3 regions of the Pseudanabaena sp. FACHB-2040 genome follow, and region 2 is predicted to be linked to each of the others. Evidence: riboswitches for the same ligand, from Rfam matches in the RefSeq annotation. Region 2 holds a riboswitch; each other region holds the start of a gene.
What was found. Region 2 has a riboswitch for cyclic di-AMP ahead of H6G13_RS18490 (universal stress protein). Riboswitches for the same ligand answer to the same signal wherever they lie in the genome.
Positions count from the first base shown of each region.

Region 1 (7,485 bases), on a different contig from region 2:
GCGGCTATCTCAGTGCCTTTGAGCACTGGATCGAGGTAGGCGCTTCGGAAGGACGCCGCCCCGAACTTCTACTATTTCAGGAAAGCTATTACCTGGCTCAAAACCCAGACGTAGCAGTGGCTGTGGCCTCAGGATCGTTTGGAGATGGATTTGACCACTACCTGACCTTCGGCAGCATCGAGGGTCGCAACCCCAGCCCACTCTTCAACGAGGCTCAGTACCTCAATCTCAATCCCGATGTTGCGACGGCTGTGAGTGGAGGATCCTTTATTAGCGGCTTTGCTCACTACTTCGCCCAGGGTCGATTCGAAGGTCGATCTGCTTAAGCCCTGCTGATAGGGAATTTAGCCCATCTTTTTAGGAAGGCAACCCTAGCCTATAAGTTTGTAGTTTTGTAGCCCATCAAATTCCTGGATATGCACAGCACAGACAGTTTTGTAGGATGGGCAAAGCAAAGCGTGCCCATCAACTCCCTAGAATATGCATAGAACCGCAGAAGATACCCATTCAGATAGAAACCGGCCGCTACTAGCGCGGGGCATTCTCAGTCGTGGCAGTTACCGCAGCATTTTGAGCTTAGGCAGTGCGGGCAGCATTCTCAGTATTGGCAGCACCGGCAGCATTCTCAGTATCGGCAGCGCCGGTAGCCTACTCAGCATTGGTAGTGCGGGCAGCATCCTGAGTGTCTTGAGCGCAGGCAGTGTGCTCTCGGTCTTGAGTATGAACAGCATTCTCAGCGTGCTGCAGTTTTGGTCTATCCGCTAGGCCGATGCTTTACTAAAAATCGATCGAGCTGATTAGCAAAAGCCTGGCGATCGCGCTGGTTAAAGGCAGGAGGCCCGCCTGTGTCTACCCCACCGCTGCGAAGTTCGTCCATAAAATTTCGCAACGACAGCCGCTCTCGAATGTTTCCGGCGCTGTAGAACTCACCTCGTGGATTAAGGGCATAGGCTCCCTTTTCAATCGCCGCCGCCGCCAGAGGAATATCAGCTGTAATCACCAGATCTCCGGCCTGTAAGTGCTGGACGATGTAGCCATCAGCAACATCAAACCCAGATCGAACCTGTACTGCATCAATGTAGGGCGATGCCGGAATTTGAAGATCCAGGTTCGACACTAGCGTTGTCAAAATGCTGGCTCGCTTAGCAGCCCGAAACAGGATCTCCTTGATCACGTTAGGACAGGCATCAGCATCTACCCAAATCTGCATGATTTAGATTCTTCGCTCCACAAAGGGCCTGCCGGTTACAAAAACAGTATATTCTTGAGCCATCTAAAGTATAGGGAAAACCACATGGCTGCTGGCTATATTCAAGACGAAGCCGAATTTGATACGCTCCTGTCTAGCACACCGCTGCTGGTAGTAGACTGCACCGCAGCCTGGTGTGGCCCCTGTAAAGTTATCAGTCCCTTAGTCGACCAACTGGCTGAAGCTTACAGTGAGCAGGCCAAGGTCCTCAAACTAGACCTCGATACAAACCAACCCGTTGCCAAACGTTTTGGTGTTCGCAGTATTCCTGCCATTATGTTCTTTAAACAGGGCGAACTAGTAGAAACTCTGATTGGAGTCAAGCCCTATGAAGAACTTAGCCAAGCTCTGGATCGGCACCTTGAGCCTGCTTAACTTAAGTAGTCATCAGAACCTTTTTAGAACACAGAAAGTATTGCCGTTTTATTAACAGTTTTCCGTCAAAAGCCCAGCATTCGAGCTGGGCACTAATCTCTATCTAAAGAAGGTCTTGGCAAATTCTGGACCAAGATGCTAAGGTCTTATTTAACTGAATAGTCAGCCTAATTCAGGCTTTAGCAATTTCTTGTTGACAAAGCTAAAGCAGAAGCGGGGGAACCAAGTTCCTTTTGGAGCAAGGGGCGTATTTTCAAGGTCAGCCAGTCTGAAGATTGACCTTTTGAGAAGGGGTATCTCTCAACCCTAGCCCGACAGCTAACCTCGTAGGCATTGAGAGAAGACTGATAGCGTGCTGATTTACGTTACAAGCTTTTTAAGTTTGAACTGACGGTGCTCGTGCGATCAGGCTTCTTGGCTGGACTCTCAGTTGCTCCACCCCCTACCTGACACGAGGCACTGCCCATGACATTACTGCTAAACCTGGCAGTAAATGCCAGCCATTCTGCTGCGCGTAGTTTTCGCTCAACTTTTTTTCGAGATCAGGTTTTGCTGCCTCTAGCAGGCTTTGCTGGTGTGATTGCCTTATGGTGGCTGCTGGCAACTGTGCGTAGTGAAATTATGCCCACGCCTTGGCAGGCCCTGACCGCAAATCTAGACTACATTCTTCACCCCTTCTATCGACGGGGCCCTGGCAATTTGGGCATTGGCTGGCTGCTGTTGGCTAGCATTCGCCGCGTAATGATTGGGTTTGTTTTAGGGGCTTTGGTGGCTGTTCCAGCTGGGTTTCTAATTGGGCTGTATAAGCCTGCGATGCTAGCGCTAAACCCTTTAATTCAGATCTTTAAGCCGGTTTCGCCACTGGCTTGGTTGCCGATTGCGCTAGCCATCTTTAACTTGGCTAACCCGTCGGCTATCTTTGTCATCTTTATCACCTCTCTTTGGTCCACGATTATCAACACGGCGCTAGGTGTCTCTAGTGTGCCTCAGGACTATATTGACGTGTCAAAAGTTCTGGAAATGCCTCGGTGGCGGCAGTTAACTAAGGTAATTTTGCCTGCTAGCTTGCCCTATATCTTTACAGGGCTACGGATTAGCTTGGGGGTTGCTTGGCTAGTGATTGTGGCGGTAGAAATGTTGACTGGCGGCATTGGTATTGGCTTTTTTGTGTGGGATGAGTGGAGTCGCTTAAACCTCAGCTCTGTCTTTTTGGCTGTGTTTGTCATTGGCATTACTGGTCTGATTTTGGACGTAATTTTGGTCAAATTGCAGGAATTGGCGACTCGTCGGCCCTCTAATTCCTAGGTGTTTTCAAGGGGAGAGTTCAGGTTTCTGAAGACATGGTAAGTCGCATTTCTAACCCTTACCTAGCTGATTAACTCATCTCTCCTGATTGCTCCAAGATTACTAGCTGTCGGCTTTTTTTGTCCCGCTATTTAAGACGCGATCTATCGTGTCGCTACGGATACTGATCTATGAACAACCGCACTCGTTGGACGCGGCGAGGTTTCCTGGCAGCTGCTGGGGCAACTGCCGCTGGAACCGCTCTCTTTAGCCTCGATATCAATGGCGATCGCAGTCCCTCGGCGACCACGGCAGAGGCACAGGCGATGGAGTCTGTTGTCGATCCTCGCACTCTAGAGAAACCGAATCTGGCTGTGGGCTACGTGCCGGTTAATGACTGTGCGCCATTTGCGATCGCATGGAAAAAAGGCTTTTTCCGTAAATATGGTCTGAATGTGCGACTTAGCCGTGAAGCTAGCTGGGCCACCTCCCGCGACGGAGTTGTCTTTGGCCGATTAGATGCTTCTCCTGTTGTATCGGGAGCCGTGACCAATGCCCGCACTGGAGCAGAGGGAGCCAGACATGCGCCCCTGTGTGCTGCCATGACTGTTCACCGCCACGGCAATGCCATGACCATGAGCAAAGCTATGTGGGAGGCAGGAGTGCGCCCCTGGCACGAGTACAACGGCAACCTAGATGCCTTTAGCCGAGACTTTCAAGGCTACTTCAACAGTGTCCCCGACAGTCAGCGAGTGCTGGCGGTTGTGCTCAGTTCTGCCATCTATGAATACTTCTTGCGCTATCTGATTGCGGCTGCGGGCATCAATCCCTCAGAAGACTTCCGCATCATTATCGTGCCGCCGCCCCAGATGGTCGTGAATATGCGGATCGGAGCCATGCAGACTTACATGGTGGCCGAACCCTGGAACACACGTGCCATTGCTGGCAACGAGGGCATCGGCTTTACCTTTGCCCAGGGCCGGGAGATCTGGCGGGGCCACCCCGACCGAGTGCTGGCGGTGCAGGAATCGTTTATCAACGAAAACCCCAAAACCTATCGCTCGCTGGTCAAAGCCATGATCGAAGCCTGCCGCTACTGCAGCGATCCACAGAATCGCCAGGAAGTGACCGAGCTAATCTCCGAGCGATCCTTCACCGGAGCCAAGCCCAACGTTACCGGCCCAGCAATTAAAGGCAACTATAACTACGGTGGTTTTGATGACCGTCAGCGGGTAATCGACAAACCCGATGAGACAACCATTTTCTTTGATATGCCCGAGGAGCTAAAGGCTATCGGTGGAGTTGAAAATGACCACTCGCCCTTTCTCTGGCAGTCTCAAAGCCTATGGTTAATGACCCAAGCTGCTCGTTGGGGCCAGATTCCTGAATTTCCCAGGAATGCTGAAGAGATTGCCCGCCAAGCTTGGCGCACTGATCTCTATCGCGAGATTGCTACTGAGTTAGACATCCCCTGCCCTGCAGAAGACTACAAAGTGGAGCCGGGAGAGCTTTTCATTGACAACAAAACCTTTGATCCCAGTGACCCAGTGGGCTATCTCAATAGCTTTGAGATTCATGCCAACCAACCCCGCACATTCGCTATGACCTACTAGGAGGAACTCGTGTTTAACCTTGCTCCCAATACCGCAACTAACTCCCACATCCCCAACATGGGCTCCACTGCTTTTCTGGAGATTGAAAACTTGGTCAAAGCCTACCCCAAGCCTCAGGGGGGGCACACGGTAGTGCTAGACAACATAAATCTGACGATAGGACAAGACGAGTACATCTCTGTCGTAGGTCACTCTGGCTGTGGCAAATCGACGCTGTTGCGGCTGGTTGCCGGACTGGAGAAGGCCAGTGCGGGTACGATCCGCATGGAGGGCAAACCCATTCGTAAGCCCGGCTCTGATCGCATGGTGGTGTTTCAGCAATACTGCCTGCTGCCTTGGCTGACCGTGCGCCAAAACATTCGGCTAGCGGTAGACGAAGTGTTTGAAAACCTACGACCTGCTGAAAAGTCCAATCTGGTGGACGAGCACTTGACGATGGTAAACCTCATGGCCGCTGCTGAAAAATATCCTGACCAGCTCTCAGGTGGGATGAAGCAACGAGTGGGGATTGCCCGAGCTTTAGCGGTGCGGCCCAAGGTACTGCTGATGGATGAACCCTTTGGAGCCCTTGATGCGCTGACACGGGGCAAACTCCAGCAGCAGGTGCTCCACATTTGGGAAAATCACCGGCAGGCGGTAATGATGATTACCCACGACATTGACGAAGCAATTTACATGAGCGATCGCATCATCCTCATGACCAACGGCCCCGAGGCTACCATCGGTGAAATTCTCACGGTACCGTTTCCCCACCCCCGTAACCGGGAGGACATTCGCCACGATCCTCGCTATCAGGAAATTCATGCTCAGGCACTAGATTTTCTCTATCACCGCTTTGATCGAGATGACTAGCCTGATTTATCTGAGCTAGCTGATTTGGCCCAAAGGATCTGAGGTACACCCCAAGCACATAGCGTCTGCGTTCTAGGGCTGCCCTATCTAGTCCCAGTAACTCTCATCAAGAAGGCTGTCCTTCTTTAGCTGCAAAGTGATCTAGGCTGACCAGGTGATCGAAGCTCTCTGCTTTGCGGATCAGAACTTCCTGCCCAGAGGTTGTGATGGCCACAACGGCAGGCTGTGAAAAAGCAAAGGAGGTTGCATCGGCAATGAAGTAAGCGCCCGAATCCATAATGGCTAGCGCATCTTGTCGTTCCAATTGAGGCAAATAGCTGGCCATATAGAGCGTATCGCCCATATGGCAAATCGGCCCCACGAGCCGGTGACAGCGCATCGGCGCAGACTTTAACTGGAGGGGAAAAACCTCGTGATATTCAGAGGCAACACAGCTTGCTAGGTTAATTCCAGCATCCAAAACAGCAAAGTCGAAACTCGCATCGTGCTTCAAATTTTGAACCGTTGTCAGCATAAACTGGCTGTTGCCGGTCAGCGATCGTCCCGGTTCTGACACAATTCGAGGTTGTGGATAGCCCTGCTGCTGGAAGTGCGATCGCACCACTCGAACCACAGTTTCAGCATACGCTTGAGGCGTCAGTACAGACTGTGGCTCCGGTGGTGATGGTGGCACCAAAAACGTTGTCGCCAGCTTAATTTCCTTTTTGCTTAGATAGCGAACGGTGGGCGTAGCTAAGCTTCCACCTACATCTAATACAGCAGGGATCCAGTTCAGCTTTTCCTTGAGTTCGTCAACAAACTTCAGTAGAAAATGCAGATGACTTTGTAGCGTGTCTTCGTCATAGATCAAATTGCCTCTATGGCAATGAAGAGTCGTCACGCTTAACTCAGGCTGTGCCAACGCCTGCCGGAAAACTTCTAAAGCCGCGCCAGTTTCTACCGGCAGACCAAATTGACCTGTCCAACCTGCTGCCGAGGTCACCCGAATGCCAACCCGAGCCGTTTTGCCCAGTGCGGCAGCTAGTGCAGAGATTCGGTCTAGTTCCTCAGCGTTGTTGATATTGATGCTGAGGATATTTTTATCAATCGCTGCTTCTAAAGAAGCTTGAGATTTGGCAGGGCCGTTATAGATAATCTTGTCGGCTGGAACACCCAGCTTTAGGGCTAACCACAGCTCGTATTCCGAAATCACCTCTGCCCCTGCGCCCTGCTGATGCAGCACCTCAAATACCCAGGGCAAAGGGTTAGTTTTGTAGGAATAGAAGACCTCTAACCCATCCTCAAAACCATCGGCGACTTTTTGAAAGCTTTCTAGGTTAGAAATCAGCTTTGCTTCATCGACAATATGCAGCGGTGTCCCCCATTTAGACAAGAGAGATGATAGGGCTCGGCCTCGAAATGCTAGTTCATTACCAACGTATTCAAGCTGCCAGAGTTCTGGGGAAAGCCTAGGATTTTGAGCTGCTGCTGTCGATAGCCACTGCTGACCTGCGGCTTTAATGAAAGTCTTCAGCTCCGACTTTAAGCGTTTATGAGCGGTGAATTTTAGCATGGAATACTAAGAGCAGAAGTACTTATAAAACGAGGAGCGAGGATACCGAACGATATCGACTAGACGTTCCCAAACATGAGATCGAGCAGGCTTCGGATCATCTGCAGCATAAATAGGGTCGTAGCAGTTTCCAGTACGAGCCCAGCGGATCCAGAAGTCTCTCCGGCTTCGGGTCATATTTCCCCCTAGCCATTTTGTCGTTACAAAGAAAATCAGCATCCATAAAATACGGTGCTTCCAAAGGATGGTGTGATTCCAGTTAGATGCCGCTTTACAAATTTGATCAACCTGCTGCTGCTCTCCAGTTGCTGCAAAGTAGCAGAGCCTTGCTAAGGGCAAGCCGCGGGCAGTTTCAAAGCCCATTTGCCCATAAAAGCGAGGATTGAAGTCAATTAGCAGGAAACGGTCTTCATCCTCAAGGTGAATAAACTCCACCTCAAAAGCCCCCTTGTAGCCAACCTCCTCTAGCAGAGTACGAAGTTGCCTAGCAGGCTTTTCATAAACTTCTCGGCTTTCAAAGCACAGTCCTAACCCAATCTTTACGGGCTGCTGGAGTACTT
Region 1 is NZ_JACJQO010000022.1:563,047-570,531, reverse strand. Features, by position in the region: gene H6G13_RS25520 (hypothetical protein) at 1-326, shown strand, start outside; gene H6G13_RS25515 (hypothetical protein) at 481-765, shown strand; gene H6G13_RS25510 (YaiI/YqxD family protein) at 755-1,210, opposite strand; gene trxA (thioredoxin) at 1,295-1,624, shown strand; cyclic di-AMP (ydaO/yuaA leader) riboswitch at 1,809-1,971, shown strand; gene ntrB (nitrate ABC transporter permease) at 2,090-2,929, shown strand; gene H6G13_RS25495 (CmpA/NrtA family ABC transporter substrate-binding protein) at 3,100-4,521, shown strand; gene H6G13_RS25490 (ABC transporter ATP-binding protein) at 4,579-5,373, shown strand; gene H6G13_RS25485 (alanine racemase) at 5,480-6,925, opposite strand; gene H6G13_RS25480 (carbamoyl-phosphate synthase) at 6,932-7,485, opposite strand, start outside.
Region 1: another riboswitch for cyclic di-AMP. It lies ahead of ntrB (nitrate ABC transporter permease); the one in region 2 lies ahead of H6G13_RS18490 (universal stress protein).

Region 2 (7,485 bases):
AGGTTGAGCAACTTTATCGGGGCATTGCTGCTCACCACGCCGGAATTTTGCCGCTCTGGAAGGGGTTGGTGGAAGAGCTATTTCAGGCGGGGCTGATCAAGGTAGTCTTTGCTACGGAGACGCTGGCAGCAGGCATTAATATGCCGGCCCGCACCACGGTTGTTTCTACCCTATCTAAGCGAACTGACAGTGGGCACCGCCTGCTAACGGCTTCTGAGTTTCTGCAGATGTCGGGCCGGGCCGGGCGGCGTGGCATGGACGAGCTGGGGCATGTGGTGACGATAGAAACGCCGTTTGAAGGGGCCAGGGAGGCCGCTTACCTGGCAACCGTCGGCCCTGATCCGTTGGTCAGTCAGTTTACCCCTAGCTACGGCATGGTGCTAAACCTGCTGCAAACTCACACTTTAGAAGAAGCCAGAGATCTTATTGAGCGCAGCTTTGGCCAGTACCTAGCCACTCTACACCTAACTCCCCAGCAGGAGGCCATTGCCCGGCTCGAAAGCGAGATTGCTCGGCAAAAGGCCCAGCTAGAGAATGTGGATGAGGCGATTTTAGCTGATTATGCCAAGCTCAAGGAGCGGGCTAAGGAAGAACGCCGCCTGCTGAAGATTTTGCAGCAGCAGGCGGCTGAGGTGCTGTCGGAGGATGTGGGACAGATGGTGCCGTTTGCGATCGCAGGCACCATTCTCTCCCTTAAAGGCAAGCACGTGCCCGTGGCCGAACCGCTGCCCGCTGTGCTGGTGCTCAAAGTCCCCGGCTCGGGCCAGTTCCCCTATTTGATCTGCCTCACCCAAGACAATCACTGGTACGTTGTGGCTGGATCAGACGTGGTGGGCCTTCATGCTGACTTCCCCCGGCTGCAGCAGGTAGACCCGCTGATCCCACCTCCAGAAATGCCGGTGAGACCAGGGCAGCACCGCAGCGGCGATGCTCACACAGCCACCATAGCCGCCCGCATTCCCTCGCCGCCACCGCTGGAGATGATGGCCCCAGAGGTCAAAAACCAGCTCGACCGACTGCGGCAGATAGAAACTCAGATCGACAAGCATCCAGCCCGCCAGTGGGACAACCCCAACGCCCTACTCAAGCGACAGAAGCGGGTAAAACAGCTAGAGGAAGAGTTTTACGAGCGGATTCAGAAGCTATCAGAATACACAGGCCGCTACTGGCAGGAATTCCTCAGCATTACCGAAATTCTGGACTATTTTGGTTGCCTAGAAGACCACAAACCCACCTCAATGGGAGAGGTCGCCGCTGCAATTCGTGGCGACAACGAACTTTGGCTGGCACTAGCGCTGGCCTCGGGTGAACTCGACCATCTCACCCCGGCCCAATTGGCTGCCGCCTGCGCTGCCCTAGTCACCGAAACCGCCCGGCCTGATAGCTGGAGCGACTACAGCCTCTCATCCACGGCAGTAGAAGCACTAGAAGGGCTACGAGGCATTCGCCGAGAGCTGTTTCAGCAGCAGCATCGTCGCCATGTGGTCGCGCCGGTGTGGATGGAGTATGAGCTGGTAGGGCTGGTAGAGCAGTGGGCCAACCAAGTTGAATGGGCCACCTTGGGCCAAAACACCAACCTAGATGAGGGAGACGTGGTGCGCATGCTCCGCCGCACCCTCGATTTTCTCTCCCAGATTCCCCACGTGCCCTACATTTCAAACGTCTTGCGAGGCAATGCCCGGGAAGCGATTGAGAGCATGAACCGCTTCCCGGTGAATGAAGAAATCGCCTGACGTTAGCCCCAAACCTACCGCAGCTGCAGCATGGACTGGTGCATGAACCAGTCTCGCACCTGATCAAGACTGTCGGCAGCGATCAGTTTGTCTAAGCGCTCACCCTGGTTGAAGTTACGGGCGATCTCAGCTAGCTGGGTGAGGTGGTCCTGGGTTGAGCGCTGGGCCGGGCTGAGCAGCAGCAGCACCACATGCACCGTTTTTCCGGCTCGCTCATGGGGCACACCTTGGGGGTGAACACCCAGAAAGAGCTGGGTTTCCTTCAGCCCCTGCACCCGCGCGTGGGAAATAATTACCCCCGGTAAAATTTCGCTGGCGTAGCCAACATCGTCGTAAACCAAGGATTTGAGAACGGCCCAGTGTTGGGGATCTTCTTTGGGCATGGCTGTCGTGAGCAGCTCTTCTACGGTTCTTTCATAGGACGAGGTCGTCAGGTTTAGCTTCACCCGCTCCTCAGTCAGAATTTCGGGTAGCCCTCGGGGCTGTAAAGCTCCATAGTTACGGGCATCTCGCTCGGAGGGATAGAGCACCAAAAAGCTGGCATTTAGATCAGCTAGCGCCTGGGGTAGCTGGGCTAGCTGACGCTCATAGGCCAGAGTGCGCTCACGGGCACTGACCAGCACCACCAGATCGTTACTGCTAGAGAAGTCCTGCAGCTCTGTGCGCACACCTTGCCAGTTGGGCACCTGAATAAAGCCAGTCGTGACTTCGATCGCAATGGATTCAAAGTGCTGCCGGAATCGCTCAGGGTCGTCTTGCACCACCAGCACCTGCAGCTGGGTACCGAGTTGGGAGGCTAGGTGCTTGATCGATCGCACTGTCTCATAAAAGCCCAGGTTGTGATCGACCAGCGGCGGCAGCAGCACCACCAGCCGCTGGAACGTGTTGATCGGGTGATTGAGCTTGCACACCCACACCTGTTGGGTAGAGCGCTCTAGCACCTGGTCAATCACAGTGCCAAAGATGCGCTGCTGAGTCGAGCGGGCTCCATTCCAGCCGATTACAATGTCGCTGACACGCCGCTCAGTGGCCGCATCAATAATGCCTGAAGCGGGGTTGCGGGCCACTCGAGTGACGGGGTTAACCGGGATGTCCATCTCCGCCGCGTGAACCACCGCGTGAGCGAGCAGCCGCTCGGCTCCTGCAACCTTGCTTTCAGTGTTGTCGGCGTCGGCTTCTTCTGCGATCGCAGTCAGCGGAAACACCGCCTCCTCAGATTTTTCATCTCGCAGCATGGCCGCCAGGTTGAGCAGCATTTCCGAAGTCGCCGGGTTTGCCAGGGGCACCAGAATGCGCTGCGGCGCTTGACGCGGTTCGTAGAGCTGTTCTTGCTCTTGCCGGGCCACTTCCTTGCCAAAGCGCTCCACCACCCAAGGACCGAGAACGCAAGTAGCAAAGATCATCATCACTACTCCGTTCAAAACATCGTCGCCAATAATGCCCAGCTCATAGCCCACCAAAGTTGCGGCCAGAGTCGCTGCGGCCTCACAAGTAGATAGGCCAAAGATCAGCCAGCCCTGGGCATTGGAATAGTTATAGATGCGGCGGGTAATGCCGGCTGCAACAAATTTAGTACCAACGTTGGTTGCCAGCATGGTGCCCATCACCAGCCAGGCGGTAGGACTACTGGCCAACACCGAAACATCGACCAGCAGGCCAATGAAGATCAAAAAGAAGGGAATGATGAAGGTTTCGCCAAAAAACTGAATCTGGCTCATCAACCGACTGCGCTCAGGAATCAGCCGATTCAGCGTTAGCCCCACCAAAAACGCGCCCAGAATCGCTTCGGTGCCCACGGCCCGCGCTAGGTAAGCCCCAATAAAGACCACCGCCAGCACAAAGACAAACTCGCTCTTGCCGCCATCACTGACATTGCGAAAAAACCAGCGAACCAAAATCGGCAGCAGATAGACCACCGCTGTCACGTAAATCACCATCGACAGCGACAGCGTGACCCAAAACCTGGCATCTAGATCGCCTTGCACCGAGCGGGCTATCACCACCAGCACTAGCAGCGCCACCGTATCGGTAAGAATGGTGCCGCCCACGGTCGTTACCACCGCATCGTCTTTGACGATGCCCAGGCGGCTGACAATCGGGTAGGGCACCAGGGTGTGGGAAGCAAACATGCTGGCGACCAAAATCGAAGCCGCCCAGTCAAATCCCAACAGCCTAAAGATAATGGTGCCCGTTACTTGGGGAATGGTGAAGGTAATGATGCCAAAGACAAGACTGCGATCGCGGTTTTTACGAAACTGGGTCATATTGATTTCCAGTCCCGCCAAAAACATGATGTAGAGCAGGCCCACATTGCCTAGCAGCTCAATTGCCTGCCCCCGCTCCAGCACATTGAGCACACTGGTTCCCAGCACCACCCCTGCCACGATCGGACCAATAATTCCCGGCAGCCGAAAGCGCTCAAAGAGCAGCGGCGTTACCAGAATAACAACCATGCAAATGCCAAAGATCAAGACTGGATCCTGCACCGGCAGGGGAAGGCCCAAGATCGACTCCATGCATCACTCCTTTTGGGTAGACAAACCTAAGAACTGGCCTAAGAACCGGCCCAAAGAACGGCATAGTTCCACGTTGAGCGGACCAGCCGTTTGTCCCTTGCGGTATCGCACACTTGCGAGACAGTTTGAGCCTCCTGATGAGAGTTCCAAGACTGGGCATCTACCGATGCCTGAACGGCCATCACCGAGCAAGGGGCATGGAGCACAACGTGCGTGGTCGTGCTGCCAAAGATATGCTGCTTTAAGCCCGGTTTACCGTTGTGGCCCAGCAAGATTAGGTCTGTATCCCAATCGCGGGCAAATCGGCAAATCTGACTGCTGGCATCGCCCGTAACACAGGTAATCTCTGCCGCTACCCCTTCAGCCTGGGCCAGCAAAGCCTGGTCATAAAGCCACTGCCAGGCTGTGTTGACTTCATCTAGGTGCAGTTCTTGCAGGCGCTGCAGACGGCTGGGGCTAGCCAGCCCGACTCCAGCATCTAGATAGGTGCCCCAGTTTTCTAAAGTTCTGAGGCCAACGCAATGGATCAGCATCAGCTGGCTGTAGTGCTGCTGGGCCAACGCTAGGGCCTGCTGAAACACACGGGCAGAGGCAGGTGAGCGATCGAGGGCCGCCAGAATCCGCTTGAATCTTGGGTTCATTGAACGTTCTCCAGAGTCGAGGCAGGTACAGTAAGCAAGTCAATGCGTTACCAGCCAAGGACACTGATGAGTTCAACCAGTTGTAAAAAAGGTGACTCCCAGTCTCCTCTCAATGCCGACGAAGTTAGCTGACGGGCTAGGACTGAGAGATGTCCCTCTTGGATACTGGCAGAGCATCTGACGACACCTGACCTTTTTTCCAAGACACGCCCCAAAGAGTGGTTCCTCCGCTTCAACCGCTTTGAAGTTCTTAAAAACCCGAAACGGCTGAATTAGGCTGACTTACTTGAAACTTAAAGGGGATTATAGCACCGGCTCAAAAAGGGGGGCTCTCTACCGTCGGGGATAAGTCTGCTGCCCTTGTTATGCCTCTGCAGGCATTCATTAAATATCCTTCGAGTAATCCTGAGCCGCCTCACTATCGTCTGCAGCGGCTACGCCTAATCATTGCGAATGAAGCTGTCGATAAAGCAATCTCTAAATTTGCGGGGTCTAGACTACAAGCAAGGTCGAAACATCTCTTTGGCTCTCCCTGGAAAGCAATGGCCTTTGGGTTGGTGATTGCGATCGCAGTTTAAGGCTCCAGCATTACCCCCCTGTCATCATTCCGATTATTGTGCTTGGGTAGGGGCAGCACTGCATTTGCACAACAATGTAACTACGGTTAGACTTGGCGACCAGGTTCTGACCGCTGTCGTAGGCCAAGGCTGTAGCGGGTAGAGCCAACATTCGTCAGAAAATGAAAGGGGCGCACCTGGGAGTTGAGAAAGCCGGGGGCCCGCAGAAAGATCACGTTTCCAGGGGTTGTGTCGAGCTGCACCGCGCCTGTTCCCTGGCGGTCATCGCAGCGGTAAAACTCGGCCTGCCCACCGAGATTCACCAAAGCAATCAAGTTAATTGCCCAGAGGCTGTCCCGGTGGGGCGTAATACCGAGTTGCCCAGGGGTGTAGCGCTGCAGCACCGCTGCATTCCAGCAGAAGGGAGTGCTGAAAGGGGTAGTGCCTAATTGGGCCAAGGACTGATCTAAAAGCGCTTGAAAAGCCTGCTGAAACTCTGCGAACAGACCCGTTGTTGCCTCTAGCTCACAGGAGCCATAGTCTGTTTTGACAATACGATCGCTCGTGCCATAGACCGACCGCTCCAAGCTGTAGTCGTAACTTGTTGCTGCCCGATGTAGTGCCTGCCTAGCAGATTCTGTCAGCAGGGGAACTGAGACCGCTCCTTCTGCAGCGAGGTCGGTCAAAATACCCTGCATGTCAAAGGCTGAAATAAAGAACGTATTACCTGCCAGCCCTATACGTTCAGCATATCACTTTGCTATCTGAGCTAGGCTATCTAGCGAGCAGCCTGGTGAGATAAGACCGGCTTTTAGTTCTAAATAGATTGCGATCGTCCGGGCTTTTCTATCGTTTGGTTTAACGCAGGTTCTAGTTACCCTTTCTCGCCATCCAAAAGGAACCCCGCTGTATTTTGCGCTTCACTATTGAGTAAGTTGGAAAGTGCTAAGTAGGCGGCCCAAAATAGTTATTTCGAGCACAGCACCTAACCCCAAGAAACTAAAAAAAGAGTCCCAGGCACCGGTTGGCAATCTTTTAGACACGCTAAGGTCTTTTATCAAAGCGAATGATCTTTTTAGTTAAGTGCCGTCTGTAGGGCTAAACTTTAGTGTAATTTGAAAAGCTACAACTAAATTTTTGCAAACCAAATAGGCTACCAGCCTTGAAGCATCAGCCCAAGTATGTACTTGAGCCGATGTTTCAACACAGCCAGTCCTTGAGCGAGGTGGAAAACTACCTCGCTTAAGGGCTAGGTATTCAATTGTTTGACCCCTCGCTCCTAAATCTTTGAGCATTCATGGCCATCACTAATCGAATTCGTTTCAATAACCTACAGGGCGATCTTTTTGGCGGCTTAACGGCTGCCATCATCTCTCTACCCCTAGCTTTAGCCTTCGGGGTGGCCTCCGGAGCCGGGGCCATTGCGGGGCTATATGGAGCCGTTTGCGTTGGCTTCTTCGCAGCTTTGTTTGGCGGCACTCCCACGCTGATCTCTGAGCCGACCGGCCCGATGACCGTAGTGATGACGGCCATCATCGCCAGCTTAACGGCGAGCAACCCTGAAAATGGGCTAGCGATGGCTTTTACCGTGGTCATGCTAGCAGGCGCTTTTCAGATTGTTTTTGGCTTGTTTAAGCTGGGCAAGTACGTCACCTTGATGCCCTACAGCGTCATTTCTGGCTTTATGTCAGGCATTGGCGTGATTCTGATCATTTTGCAGATTGCGCCGTTTTTGGGGCAGGCCGCACCTAAGGGCGGCGTTATGGGCACAATAACAGCCTTGCCCCAGCTGCTCTCTGATATCAACCCGCCTGAGGTGATTTTAGGAGTGTTGACGCTGGCCATCATTTTTTTGATGCCTAAGAAGTTCAAGCGGTGGGTGCCACCCCAGCTGGTGGCCCTGATTGTGGGAACGATCGTGTCGCTAGTGGTCTTTCAAGACGCCGATATTCGCCGGATTGGGGAAATTCCGGTGGGGCTGCCGACACTGCAAGTACCGACCTTTAGCGCTGGTCAGCTGACCGTGATGTTTGTAGAT
Region 2 is NZ_JACJQO010000016.1:56,162-63,646, forward strand. Features, by position in the region: gene H6G13_RS18480 (DEAD/DEAH box helicase) at 1-1,733, shown strand, start outside; gene H6G13_RS18485 (cation:proton antiporter) at 1,748-4,249, opposite strand; gene H6G13_RS18490 (universal stress protein) at 4,288-4,890, opposite strand; cyclic di-AMP (ydaO/yuaA leader) riboswitch at 4,989-5,179, opposite strand; gene H6G13_RS18495 (hypothetical protein) at 5,256-5,468, shown strand; gene H6G13_RS18500 (hypothetical protein) at 5,555-6,145, opposite strand; gene H6G13_RS18505 (SulP family inorganic anion transporter) at 6,745-7,485, shown strand, end outside.

Region 3 (7,485 bases), on a different contig from region 2:
ACAGCGTACCAGCAGCTCTGCTGTATTCATATTGCCTCTACTTAACTATGCTCAAGTGATTCAGCCCTTGATGAGAATGGTGGCAGACTGTTTTGCAGAGGAGCCACCACTCTCGTCAGGTTAACGATGTCTTTATCTGGAAAAAGCTACTTAATCCAGACGGTTTTGATGTTGACGAACTCCTGAATACCCTGGCTGCCAAGTTCGCGGCCATAGCCAGAGTGTTTGGTGCCGCCAAAGGGTAGCCGGGGGTCGGACTTAACCATGCCGTTAATAAAAACAGCGCCCGCTTCTACCTCATTGACTAAGCGTTCCCGTTCTTCAGGGTCATTTGTCCAAGCGCTGGCTCCTAATCCCAGCGGCGTTGAGTTGGCGACGCGAATGGCCGTATCGAGATCCGGCACGCGAAACACCAAGGCCACAGGGCCAAAGAATTCTTCCTGATCTGCTGGGGTGCCGGGCGGGATCTGGCTGAGAATGGTGGGCGGGAAATAGTGTCCCGGCTGTAGCCGTTCTGGCAGCTTAGCCATCAGGGCAGGCACATCACCCCCGGTCAAAACGGTTGCCCCCTGCTCGGCACAGGTTTTGACCTGAGCCGTTAGCTCATCTCGAATTGAGGCTGTGGCTAGCGGCCCCACCTCGACGCCCTCGTCTAACGGATCGCCAATGGTAAGGGCCTCAAACTTGGCTTTAAGCCCCTGCTCAAACTGCTCCGCAATCGACTCTGCCACAATGAATCGCTTGGCTGCGATACAGGACTGGCCGCTATTGATCATGCGGGCGTTGGCGGCGGTTGCGATCGCATCCTCCAGATCAGCGCTGGGCATAACAATGAAGGGGTCGCTGCCGCCCAGCTCCAGCACCGTTTTTTTAATGTGCTGACCGCAGGCTGAAGCCAGGCTAGCCCCAGCAGGCTCACTGCCAGTCAAGGTTGCAGCTTTAATGCGATCATCGGCTACCAGATCGGCTACTTTGCTGGCCCCAATGAGTAGGGTCTGAAAAGCCCCCACTGGAAATCCCGCTTTGCTAAACACTTCCTCAATCGCTAGGGCTGACTGAGGCACATTCGAGGCGTGCTTTAGAAGCCCCACATTGCCCGCCATCAGCGCTGGGGCCGCAAACCGAAACACCTGCCAGAACGGAAAATTCCAGGGCATAACGGCCAAAATAGCGCCCATCGGCTGATACCGAACGAAGCTCTGGCTGGCATCGGTTTGCCCCGGCGCATCGGCCAGAAACTCGGCGGCATGGTCCGCATAGAAGCGACACACCCAGGCACTTTTTTCGACTTCGGTGATGGCAGCTTTTAAGGGCTTACCCATCTCCAAAGTCATAATGCGACCATAGGCTAGCTTATTATCTTCGAGCACTTGAGCGGCAGCGTGCATCCAGGCAGTGCGCTGCTCAAAAGAAGTCTTGCGGTAAGTTTGATAGGTCGCGTCAGCCTGCGCGAGTTTCGCCTCAAGTTCAGCATCCGTTAAGGCGTTGAACGTTTTGATCGTTTCTCCAGTTGCGGGATTAATACTGGCAATTCCCATATCCCGACCTCCTCTATGTATCGAATGAGGTCATAGCCATAAAAACAGTTTGACAACAGGCATCCGTATGGGCCTAGTTCCTAGCAGTCGGAGCCTTTCTCACTTGGGCAAAATCCGGCTTACCCTAACCGTGCCCTACCAGAATTAAAAACTAAAACAAAAAAGATATCGAAAAACTGGCTAATGACCCCAAGTTTTGTATCTCTCTTTACTGTGCCAATAGAATTATAAGCCCGCAAATAAGTTGTATAGATTGTTTATGTGCCTGGAATGTTAACAATCCGCAACCTACCGCTTTTACACATTAAGAACTTATTAAAAGTAGCTGCTATCTATCTGGCAGTGGATAACCTTTAGAAAAGATACCTCCTAACTGCGTCTCCAGCCCCATGCGACTCCCTTCGGTGTTCAATTTATGGGGCTGCTACTTCTTTAAAGGGCGCTTTTAATCTTTCTGTCGCACTATCTCTACTGCAATCTGGCCGCTGAAGTCGGGAATAGGCGGCGTGAGCTTGATCAGGCGCACTTTGACCTGGTGCAGGCGAGCATCTGAGGTGAGAACAGTGGTTGCGATCGCATCTGCCAGTCGCTCAATTAGCTGAAATCGGCTTTCTCGCATTAGCTGCTGCACTGCCTGTACGACGTAGACATAGTTGTGAGTGTCGGCTAGAGCATCGCTTTTTCCGGCCAGCGTCAGATCTAGCCAGAGCGTCAGATCAACCTCAAACCACTGGCCCAACACGTTTTCTTCTGGCAGAGCGCCCGTATATCCGTAGGCGCGAATGCCCGTGATGTGAAGCTGATCCATGAGATTGTTCAAATTTAACCTAGATCGCGGTGGGTGAAGGGTTTGGCCTGCTCGCCCGAGTAGGTGGCGACAATGTGACCCTTGCCAACAACTTTGTACTTGTAGGTCACCAGCCCCTCCAAACCGACAGGGCCGCGTGGCGGCATTTTCTGGGTGCTGATGCCGACCTCTGCACCAAAGCCATAGCGGAAGCCATCGGCAAAGCGGGTCGAGCAGTTGTGGTAAACCCCAGCCGCATCAACCTGATTCATAAAGGTGGCTGCGGCCTGGGGGTCTTGGGTTGCGATCGCATCGGTGTGGCGCGACCCGTAGCGATTAATGTGGTCAATCGCAGCCTCCAAAGAATCCACCACCTTCACTGCCAAAATTAGATCACTGTACTCCGTCGCCCAGTCTTCTTCAGTTGCCGCCGCAATATCTGGCAGCACGGCGCGGGTCGCCTCATCTCCCCGCAGCTTCACCCCCGCCGCCTGCAGCGCCTCAGCGACTTGGGGCAAAAAGGTTGCGGCTACGCCCCGATGCACCAGCAGCGTTTCAATCGCGTTGCAGGCAGAGGGGTATCCGGCTTTGGCATCTACCGCAATGGCAACGGCCTGAGCCAGATCTGCCGCTGCATCTACATAGAGGTGACAAATGCCGTCAGCATGGCCCAGCACCGGAATGCGGGTGTTTTCCTGCACATATCGAACAAAAGAATTAGAGCCGCGCGGAATAATCAGGTCTACAAAACCATCAAGCTGCAGCAGGGCGCGAGTCTCTTCCCGCGTGGTCAAGAGCTGCACCGCTGCCGGATCTACCCCCGCCGTTTCCAGCCCCTGCTTAATCGCTTTGACCAATGCCTGACAAGAGCGCACCGCCTCCTTGCCACCCTTGAGAATCACCCCGTTGCCCGACTTTACTGCCAGCGACGAAATCTGCATCACCGCATCGGGCCGCGACTCAAAGATCACCCCCAGCACCCCCAGCGGACAGGCCACCCGCTGCAGAATCAGGCCCTCGTCTAGCTCCCGATTAATCTGCACTGTGCCCACTGGGTCGGGCAGCTTAGCCACATCACGCACCCCTGCGATCGCACCTTTCAACTTCACAGCATCCAGCTTTAGCCGCCCGTAGAGCGGCTTAGCCAACTCTTCAGCCAGCGCCGCCTCACAGTCAGCCTGGTTCGCTGCTAAAATTTCTGACTCGTGGGCCTCTAGCGCCGCCGCAATCGCTTCAATTGCTCCGTTCTTCGCCTCACTCGAAAGCCCCGCCAACGCCCCAGCCGCCTGCCGGGTTTGAAGTGCGATCGCAGTTAGAGAAACTGCCTGAGAAGCTGTGGGAAAAACAGTCATGATTAGGCCCAGTAAATCCAGGGTGCAGACTGAAAGTTTACCAAAAACAGGGGGACGGGGGGATGGGGAGACGCGGGGATAGGGGGGATGGGGGAGATAGGGGGGATGGGGGTAGGGGCAGGTTTAATGGAGGACTTTACCCCTTTTCTCAATCCTTCAAGACCCGCCCAATACAGTAAACACGGCTCGCCTCTACCCCCCTTACACCAGCAGAAACCGAACCAGCACAAACAGTCCAGCCGTGGTCAGCTGCATGGCCATCAGGGGCATGCCGTAACGCAGGAAGGTTTGAAACGAGATAGCCTTACCGTGCTGTTCAGCAATGCCTGCGGCCACAATATTAGAGGAAGCGCCGACCAGAGTGCCATTGCCACCTAGGGTTGCACCAAACATCATGGCGTAGAACAGGGGCAGTGTTTCGGGGGGGAAACTGCCGGTGTAGCCCGCGCTGAGAACTTCTGGGGGAGCCATGCCCACAGTCACTAAGTACTCCTTTAGCAGCGGCACCATTGCCACCACCAGAGGAATATTGGGCACCACACTAGAGAGCAAGCCGACAAACAGCAGGAGCAAAATCGAGCCTAGGACAATGTTCTGGCCCAATAGCAGGGCGAGAACGCCCGAGGCCCCGCTGATGACACCAGTTTTCTCCAGCCCCCCAATCAGCACAAAAATGCTCATAAAGAAAATCAGGGTGCTCCAGTCCACGTCCCGCAGCACGTTCTGAATGGAGTCGATTTTGCTTTGGTGGGTTAGCAGTAGGCACAGGGTCGCCCCCAGCAGTGCCACCAGGGCTGGCGGAATGGGAACGGGCAGGCTCTCTCCAATCACAAAAAAGATCAGCACCAGGGCCACAACCACCCCCCCAAAGGCCAGCATGCGGGGGTGGTTCACCTCGGGCTGGGGCAGATTTGACAGATCGTCAAGCTGTCGGTTCCAAATCTCTGAAAACAGAAAGGGTACTAGAAATACTAGGGTTACCAGAGCCACAACGCCGCCTAGACTCAGCTTCGTCAGGTACTCAAGAAAGCTCATATTGATGGCATCCCCCACAATGAAAGTTGCCGGGTCGCCCACTAGCGTTAGCAGGCCAGCGCTGTTGGCTACAAACACCATGAGAATCAGCAGGGGCACATAGTCAACCCCGATATCGGCAGCCAGCGGCGGAATCAGTGGGGCCAGCAGCATCACCGTGGTGGCATTCGGCAAAACCGCGCAGACGGGCGTGGTTAGGGCCACGATGCCCAGCAACAGCCGTTTACCCTGGCCTTTCGCCAGTAGCACCATCTGGGTGGCTAAATACTCAAAAATGCGGGTAGGCTCAAAGGCCCGCACCATTACCATGACGCCAAAGAATAGGGCCAGGGTGGCATGGCTGCGGCCAATGTAGCTGATCGCCTCATCCAGCGTCAGCACATTCAGAAACACCAGCAAGAGGGCACCCAACAGGGCGGCAATCGTCAGGTGCAGCCATTCGGTAATGATCAGAAAAATAACGCTGGCGAAGATCGCCAGTGCTGCCAGTTGGCCAAAAGAGGTTGCGATCGCAGGCACGCCTTCCATGTCGTCTCCTTACAGACACCCAAATTTCAGACATCCAGATACAAGACCAGGGTCAGGAGATCGGCAGAAGGTGAATTTGCCTATGTCTGCAAAGACATAGGACAATATTGCTTCTAGCGAGTCTGCCCTCAATGCCGACGAAGTTAGCTGACGGGCTGGGAGTGAGAGGTCTCCCCCTCGCCTGAGGCGAGGTTTGCCCCCTTGGAAACTGGTTCCTCCGCTTCAACCCAGGGGGCTGAATTAGGCTGACTCAATGGGACAAGAACTTTGTGAGTTTCCATCGAAATTAGCATTTCTTCTTAAGTAGGGCAATCTTCTCGGCCAGAGAGAAGGCTTAAGCAGTGAATTTCTGGTTATTCCTATGAACTTCACAGCAGCGGTCTGCTACGAAGTTAAAGGCTGTTTGAAAAGTTCCTCTCAGCACGCTTAGCCAGTAAGATCCTCCCAACCTCCCTTTTGTAGGGGACTTAGGGGAATCCAGGTAAGCGCTGCGACTTCTCAAGTAGCTTCTTAATTCAGCCGCTGCTTTAGCCAAAAGTTCAGCAGGGGCAGGGCAATTCGGTAGCTTAAGTTAGGCCCGTAAATCAAGCCCTTTTGCTCCAGGCTGTTAAGGGCTCCCTGCAAACCGCCCCCGCGCGAGAGCTGATGTTTTTTGATATAGGCCTGCGACTGGGGGCTATCGGTAGGATCGAGGGCCAGGATCTCCAGTACCCGAGCTTGGGTGGGCGGTAGCAGCAGAATTAGCGCCTCAAAGGTAACGGCCATATCCTGCACTAGACCCAGTAGGCTGCGCTGAACATGGTGCGCCTGAATTAGCCCAGGGCAGTCTCTGGCAACAAAGACCTGATGCTCTAGCCAAAGTCGTTGGGCTAAGGCAATGGCATCGCCAAAGTGGCCCTGAACATAGCTGAGAAAAAGCTTTAGGGCCTGACTGTCTGGGTCGAACTTGAGTCCTTCAGTGGCCATCGTCGTGACCATCCAAGATTCAAGGTCGGCATCAGCCAGGGGGTCGAGGTGGATGACAGGTAGGCCACTGTCGTAGACCCAGGGTTCGGCCATGGTGGCAATGAGGGCATAGCTGACCCGGCTATGGGCCTGGATTTTTTGCCTGAGATGGGTCTCCCAGCGGCCCTTGCGATCCCAGGAGCGAATGTGGGACAGGTTATGGAATACAATCACCACCTGACAGTCGAGAGCTTCTGCCAAATGTTGCGGCAGCGCCAGCAGGGCCTCAAAGCGGGACCACTCATGGCCCGACCCTTCTGGCCAAGTGAGGCGGGGTGGGGAAGAAACCTGATCTAGGGAAAGGGGGTGCTCAGTGATCCACCGCTGCATTAGGGCCAGTTCGCCTAAAGTAGCGAATGTTTCTGTCAGGCTGTCGGCCAACAGCCGCAAAAACTGACTGCCGTTGCGGCACCGCAAGCAGTCGATAGTCATGATTCTAGCCCCCACTGCGTGGGCTGCAGCCTGAATCAGGGTGCGCCGCCCAATGCCGGAAACACCGACAACTAGAAAGTCGCTGTCTTGGTCTAAAAGCTGGCAGATCTGGTGCAGCTCTGCTTTTCGGCCAATCAACTGCTGCGGCAGGAAGGGACTATTGACCATGAAATAGGTTGGGCATGATTCTTAATGGCATTAAGACTTTAACCTTACACCTTTATAGCACTATTAAATAGTGCTATAAAGGCTAACAGAGTACTTTTCTATAGTGCCCGTCTCCCTGGTTCCCGAAATAAGCAATTTCAAAATACGCATCTTTTATGGCTAGCAGTCCTTCCCTGAAAACAGCTCCCCTTGAGGCATCCTCGACGGCTTGGCATGCGCTCTCTCCTGATAAGGCTGTGGTTTTGCTCAATAGTGACCGCCAAGTGGGGCTGACCCTAGACCAAGTGGCGGACCGGCAGAGCCAATATGGCCCTAATGAGCTGGAGGAGACGGCTGGCCGCAGCGCTCTAGAAATCCTGTGGGATCAGTTTAAAAACATCATGCTGCTGATGCTGATTGCAGTAGCGCTGGTGTCGCTGTTCTTGGATCTGCGGGCGGGCGGGTTTCCTAAGGATGCGATCGCAATTTTCGCCATCGTCATCCTCAACGGCATTTTGGGATACGTGCAGGAAAGCCGAGCTGAGAAGGCGCTGGCAGCCCTCAAGAACATGACCTCTCCCCGGGTGCGGGTGATCCGCAGCGAGCAGGAGCAGGAGGTCGCGGCTAAAGAGCTGATTCCCGGCGACATTCTGCTGCTGGA
Region 3 is NZ_JACJQO010000005.1:558,850-566,334, reverse strand. Features, by position in the region: gene H6G13_RS06315 (acetolactate synthase large subunit) at 1-30, opposite strand, end outside; gene H6G13_RS06310 (NAD-dependent succinate-semialdehyde dehydrogenase) at 147-1,538, opposite strand; gene folB (dihydroneopterin aldolase) at 1,984-2,346, opposite strand; gene H6G13_RS06300 (glutamate-5-semialdehyde dehydrogenase) at 2,361-3,677, opposite strand; gene H6G13_RS06295 (SLC13 family permease) at 3,879-5,240, opposite strand; cyclic di-AMP (ydaO/yuaA leader) riboswitch at 5,358-5,497, opposite strand; gene H6G13_RS06290 (ATP-binding protein) at 5,751-6,845, opposite strand; gene H6G13_RS06285 (cation-translocating P-type ATPase) at 7,001-7,485, shown strand, end outside.
Region 3: another riboswitch for cyclic di-AMP. It lies ahead of H6G13_RS06295 (SLC13 family permease); the one in region 2 lies ahead of H6G13_RS18490 (universal stress protein).